2 regions of the Paenibacillus sp. MDMC362 genome follow, and region 2 is predicted to be linked to the other one. Evidence: riboswitches for the same ligand, from Rfam matches in the RefSeq annotation. Region 2 holds a riboswitch; the other holds the start of a gene.

Region 1 (3,418 bases), on a different contig from region 2:
TAAGCCTCTCGAAGGTTCCCCATGAGATCCCGGTAGGTTTCGAATGTTTCGGAAATTTTCACGGCATTTTCATAGATATCGCTGAAATATTTTTGCAGCTGGTCATCGATCAGCCGGAGATCTTTTTTGTTTAGCGTATTGATAACTTCCTTCTGCGGTCCAAGCACCTTTTTCAACCAAAGAATCTCGCTTCGAAGACCGATGATTTCGCTGAGGTGGGATTTTTTGGTATGCATCAGAATGTCTTCCTCCAGCTTTTCAATCCGCGCCTCGATGCGGTCCCCGACGGAGAAATAGTTGTCTGTCACGAGGTCGATCAAGAGATAGAGGAAGCGGTCAGGCGTGCTGACTTCATCCTCCCAGAGAAGCGGTTTAACGGTGCGAAGCTCGTGAATCTTTTGCTTGGTCACCGTAATAATAAAATGTCTGCCCAGGAAAACATTCAATGCCCGAAGGAAAATCTCTTCGTCGTCAAACCGGATGCTGTTTACGACGATAAAATAGTGGTTCTCGTATATTTCAATTTTGGGACGCTGTTCCTCTTCGCTGAGGCAATCCTCAACCGCAAGATCATGCAGGGAGAAGAGGGGCTGCAGTTCCGCTAAATCATCCACGTCCGCATCCAGCCAGTAGAAGCCGCTGGCCGGAGGTGTCAGCGTCATTTCGATGTCATCAACAGGGGTAAATACGCCCGAATCGACCAACCGGATTTTCATCTGATATCACTCCTTTGTCAAATACAAGCTGCTTGGTTAAGCAGTAAAGGCACAGGATATCAGCCCACCGGTTTACGGGCATAATCAAGGAAGGTTAGAATACGATAAAAAGCGCATGAAAAATAACGCCGCCCTCTGCCGGTAAGCTGATCTTAATCCTATGCGGTTGTGCGTCTTGTGCATCCAGTTTCTGGCTCGGGTCACCGTCCATCTTCCATGTCACCTCTTTCATACTCGGTTTTAAACAGCACTTGTCTAGTATAACGCCGGGTGTAGGACCTTTCAAGTTGAAATCCGGTGCAGCCAAGGGCCATTTGTACAGGGTATGGAAACCTTCGGTGAAGTGTGACGGACTTTATGAAAAGGTTCTTGACGAAAAATTGGGAATGATTTAAAGTAAGTATCAATTACGAACAATTTAAGACAACTGAATAAAGCGAAATCTTATCAAGAGCAGGTGGAGGGACTAGCCCTATGAAACCCGGCAACCGGCGGCAACATCGCACGGTGCTAATTCTTGCAGGAGATACGACGCTTCTTCGAAGCCGTTGTATAGTCTGACAGATGAGAGAGGCGCATTGTGATACGTATATGATGACCTTTCTCTACTTCGAGAAAGGTCTTCTTGCGTTTATACAGTCTAACGCTCTTTCTCACAGCTTTTTTATGGATGTATCATTTCATATCTCGAAGGAGTGAGCCACGATGCCGATTAAAATTCCGGATGCCTTGCCGGCAAAGGAAGTTCTGGCTGGAGAAAACATTTTTGTCATGGATGAGAGTCACGCATTTCATCAGGATATCCGCCCATTGCGGATCGCTATTCTGAACCTGATGCCAACCAAGGAAACGACGGAGACCCAACTGCTGCGCTTGATCGGTAACTCCCCGCTCCAGGTGGATGTTGTCCTTCTTCACCCGAGTTCCCACGTTTCGAAGAATACGTCGGCTGAGCATCTGAAATCATTTTACAAAACCTTTGAAGAAGTGAAACACCGTCGTTTTGACGGCATGATCATTACAGGAGCCCCGGTTGAGCAGTTGGAGTTTGAAGAAGTGAATTACTGGGATGAGCTTACTGAAATTTTTGAATGGACCAAGACGCATGTGACCTCCACGCTCCATATCTGCTGGGCGTCGCAGGCCGGGCTTTATTATCATTACGGCGTGCCGAAATACAGCCTCGAGGAGAAATGCTTCGGCGTGTTTCCACATACGATCAATGAAACATGTACCAAGCTGCTCCGCGGATTTGACGAAATGTTCTTTGTTCCGCATTCCCGACATACGGAAGTTCGGCGCGAAGACATTACAGGCATTGACGATTTGGTCATCCTGTCCGAGTCCGAGGAAGCAGGCATTTATTTGGTATCAAGCCGGGATGGAAAGCAGATTTTTGCCACAGGGCATTCCGAGTATGATGCGGACTCTCTGAAGTGGGAGTATGACCGGGACGTTGCCAAAGGCATGGACATCGAACTGCCGCGCAACTATTACCCGAATAATGATCCAACAAGGACGCCTCCGTCCATATGGCGGGCGCATGCAAACTTATTATTTACTAATTGGCTCAATTACTATGTATATCAGGAAACGCCGTACGATATTGGTCCGCAAATATAGCAGTATACGGGAGGAGAGTTTGTGATGGGGAAGAAACCTTTTAATATAGAGAGCCGGCTGGCACAGATCGGCTCGGTGCAAGAACCGGTAACCGGAGCCGTGAATTTTCCGATTTATCAAGCTACGGCATACCGCCATCCCAAATTAGGCCAGAGCACGGGGTTTGACTACGCCCGTACGAAAAACCCGACCCGGTCGGTACTGGAGGACGCCTGCGCCGAGCTGGAATCCGGCGATGCCGGCTTTGCTTGCAGCTCGGGCATGGCTGCCCTTCAGACGATTTTTGCTTTGTTCGGCCAAGGGGATCATCTGATTGTATCGCTGGATCTGTATGGTGGGACGTATAGGCTGCTGGAGCGGATTATGTCCAAGTTCGGCGTTACGGCTACGTACGTGGACACGAATGACCTGGTTGCGCTGGAAGGGGCAAGAAGGCCCAACACGAAGGCTGTATTTATCGAAACGCCGACCAATCCGCTGATGATGATTACGGATATTGAAGCCGTCTGTACGTGGGCAAGGCACCATCAACTGATCAGCATCGTGGATAATACGCTTTTGACTCCGTATTTCCAAAGACCCATCGAGCTTGGGGCGGATATCGTTATACATAGCGCCACCAAGTATTTGGGCGGACATAACGATGTGCTGGCAGGGATCATCGTAACGAAAGGCAAGGAACTATCGGAGGAGATGGCGTTCCTTCATAACTCCATCGGCGCAGTGTTAAGCCCGACGGATTCCTATCAGCTGATGAGAGGAATGAAGACGCTAGCGCTGCGCATGGATCGGCACGAGACGAATGCAACCGCAGTGGCAACGTTTTTGACCACTCACCCGGCGATCGGCGAGGTGTATTATCCTGGCCTTCCGGATCATCCGGGACATGACATCCAGAATCGCCAATCCAGCGGCAACACCGGCATCTTCTCTTTCAAGGTGAAGGACGCCCGCTATGTGGAGCCTGTGCTGCGGCACATTAAACTGATTGCGTTCGCAGAAAGCCTGGGGGGCGTCGAGTCCCTGATGACCTACCCTGCCGTCCAAACCCATGCGGACATCCCGCTTGAGATTCGGGA
Region 2 (3,418 bases):
AGATTAATTTGATGACGCAAGGGGGTACCGCCATGCTTCGAATGTTACTTGGGGAACAGCCCCGGCAGAATAACGGCCTGCTTGAGGAAGCCATTGAATCGATGGTCCAAACAACCCGGCTGCTGCAGAAGGAAATGGAGAAAAACCAGGATCCGACGCATGATTTTCGCAAGCTTGAGATTTGGACCCGGGGGTTGATCGTTTCCCTGGATGAGCTGGAACAGAGCTGGAACGCGGCCAGGCATTTCAGTCAATCGATCCAATCGGGTTACATCGATGACATGTCGATTCAGGAGCAGGGGGAATATCAACGGTATGTGTATTTTTACAAAAACGGCTTTATCCGCGTATTCTCGATCCTTGACAAGCTGGGGACGGTGTTGAACGATTTGTACGATCTTCATACCTCCAAGGTGAAGGCGCATTTCTCCTATTTTACGGTCCTGCGGCAGTTTAAATTCCTGAAGGCCCACGGGGAGCTGGCCAAAGAGCTGGATGCGATCAAGGATCGTTACAAAACACCGTTGAACACGCTCCGGAAACGGCGCAACGCCGAAATCCATTACATGAATTCCGAGATGCAGGATGATTTGTGGCAGCGTCATCAAGGGCTGTCGGACAAGATCGAGCTCGAGGATATCGGGCAGCACCTGGACGATCTCAAACAAGGCGTTGATATGGTATGCCGGAGTCTGGCGGCCTCTTATAAATATACGAACGAGCTTTGGGCGAAAAATGGAGTCAGGACTTAGGCACAAAATCGCCATGAAATTCCTTTTGACAAAAACCTGAAAAGAATCTATACTAACTATTGCATTCATTAAATGTTATCAAATCAGATCAAATTAATCGGAAAAATTTCATATCGATGTTTTCTTATCGAGAGAGGCGGAGGGACAGGCCCGATGAAGCCCGGCAACCGACTCCAGCGTGTAATTGCTTAACGCGATGACGCTTGGAGTGACATGGTGCTAATTCCTTCAAAGCTATGGGACACCCTTAGTTTTGACAGATGAGAAAAGGCGTTGACTTTTACGTAAAGAGGGCCCTTTTTGATTCTACAAAAAGAGGCTCTTTTCTTTTGGGTAAATAGATATGAAGCTATGGAAAAAGGAGGATTATCGGATTGATTGAGCTCAAGCAATTGACGAAGCAGTACGGAAAAGCCGGAACTTTAACAACTGCGTTGTCCGAATTGGATTTGTCGATTGAAAAAGGAGAAATTTTCGGAGTGATCGGACACTCCGGTGCAGGTAAAAGTACATTGATCCGTTGTATCAATTTGTTGGAACGTCCCACCTCGGGCGAGGTGTGGGTGAACGGTAAGAATTTAACGTCGCTCGGCAAGAAGCAGCTTCAGGCGGAACGCCGCAAAATCGGCATGATTTTTCAGCACTTTAACCTGCTGTCATCCGCGACGGTGTACGATAACATTGCGTTTCCGCTGCGTCTGATCAAGACGCCGAAGGCCGAACTGGAACGTAAAGTATCCGAGTTGTTGGCTTTGGTCGGCCTCGAGGCGCATCGGGACAAATACCCGTCTCAGTTATCAGGCGGCCAGAAGCAGCGGGTGGGCATAGCGAGAGCGCTCGCCAGCGATCCGGAAGTGCTGCTGTGCGACGAAGCGACTTCCGCGCTTGACCCGCAGACTACGGATTCGATTCTGCGCCTGCTGCTGGACATTAACCAAAAGTTTCATCTGACGATTGTGCTCATTACCCATGAAATGCATGTGATCCAGAGCATATGCGACCGGGTCGCCGTCATTCATCAAGGCGGCATCGTGGAGCAAGGGCCGGTAACGGAAGTGTTCCTGAAGCCGAAGCATGAGGTAACCCAGGAATTTATCCGTCAGGAGATGGACAGCGGCCAAGCGCTCCGGCTGGCTATGCAGGGTCAGGTAAACGGCCCTTCCAGAGCGGTTCAAATCACGTTCCTGGGATCGAAAACGTACGAATCGATCCTGTCCCATACCGTTCATGAGACGGGCGTGAATTTTGCGATTCTGCAGGGTACGATCTCTACGATCAAAGAAACGCCGTACGGCCAGCTTATCGTCCGTTTCGAAGGGGAAGAGCGCGCGATTGAAGATACGATCCGGAAGCTGCTTGAACAAGGACTAGACGTGGAGGTGATTCATTGATGTTCGGACTTGATTTTACCCAGATCGATTGGAAAGAGATATGGACGGCAACCTTGGATACCCTGCGGATGCTGGGGGCTTCGGCCTTGTTCAGCTTTATCATCGGACTGCCGGTCGGCGTGCTGCTCTACATGGCCGCAAGATCCACGTCGGGGTTGGTACGCTTCGGTTACACGATCCTGTCATTCATTGTCAACATCCTGCGCTCGGTTCCGTTCATTATCCTGATCGTGGCGATGATCCCGATTACAAAGTCGATCGTAGGTGTTTCGTACGGCGTGCTGGGAACCATTCCGCCGCTTGTGATCGGCGCTGCTCCATTCTTCGCAAGGCTCGTGGAAACGGCTTTGAATGAAGTGGATAAAGGCGTGATTGAGGCAGCTCATGCCATGGGTTCCTCGACAAGCCAAATCGTATGGAGGGTACTCCTTCCGGAGGCGCGTCCGGGCCTTCTGGCCGGAATGACCATCACGATTGTAACCCTGGTATCGTATACCGCGATGTCCGGTCAAGTCGGCGGCGGCGGGTTGGGCGATTTGGCCATCAAGTATGGATATTACCGTTATGAGACCGAGATTATGATCCTGGCCGTCGTATTAATGATTGTGCTGGTGCAACTGCTGCAAATGGCAGGAGATCGCTTGGTCCGACATTTTACAAGAAAATAACGGAATGGATAAGGCATCAAGGAAGACAATATAAAAACATAATATATTTTCGGAGGGAGAGTTTTAGAATGAAAAAATGGACATTGGCATTGATCAGCTTGACATTGGTTACGGTGGTGCTGGCAGCGTGCGGCACCAAGCCTGCGGATAACGCGGCTGAGCCAGAGGGAACAACAGGAGGCGGCGCTCAAGAGACCGTAACCTTGAAAGTAGGGGCTTCGCCTTCACCGCACGCCAAAATTTTGGAGCATATCAAACCGGCACTTGAAAAAGAAGGCGTAAACCTGGAAATCGTGGAATTCACGGATTATGTTCTGCCTAATACACAAGTGGATTCCAAGGAAATCGACGCAAATTTCTTCCAGCATAAACCTTACCTGGATAATGAAATCAAAGAGCGCAAGCTGGACCTGGAGTCCGTGATCGCCGTGCATGTGGAGCCGCTGGGTGCATACTCCAGAACGATTAAATCAGCCGATGAACTGAAGGATGGAGCCGTTGTGGCGATCCCAAGTGACCCATCGAATGCGGGCCGTGCATTGACCCTGTTGTCCAAGAACGGCGTCATTAAGCTGCAGGATGAAACCAAGCTCGAAGCTACCGCTAA

What was found. A riboswitch is a leader RNA that binds a small molecule or an ion and turns the genes downstream of it on or off. The one in region 2 is predicted to bind S-adenosylmethionine.
Region 1: it holds a riboswitch for S-adenosylmethionine, as region 2 does, so the genes downstream of both, metA (homoserine O-acetyltransferase MetA) here and DP091_RS20925 (methionine ABC transporter ATP-binding protein) in region 2, are expected to answer to the same signal.

What each region holds. Positions count from the first base shown of each region.
Region 1 is NZ_QLYT01000014.1:239,823-243,240, reverse strand. It holds gene corA (magnesium/cobalt transporter CorA) at 1-716, opposite strand, end outside; SAM riboswitch class I at 1,158-1,287, shown strand; gene metA (homoserine O-acetyltransferase MetA) at 1,422-2,339, shown strand; gene DP091_RS06825 (PLP-dependent transferase) at 2,364-3,418, shown strand, end outside.
Region 2 is NZ_QLYT01000041.1:85,323-88,740, reverse strand. It holds gene DP091_RS20930 (Cthe_2314 family HEPN domain-containing protein) at 33-752, shown strand; SAM riboswitch class I at 874-1,019, shown strand; gene DP091_RS20925 (methionine ABC transporter ATP-binding protein) at 1,127-2,143, shown strand; gene DP091_RS20920 (methionine ABC transporter permease) at 2,143-2,811, shown strand; gene DP091_RS20915 (MetQ/NlpA family ABC transporter substrate-binding protein) at 2,880-3,418, shown strand, end outside.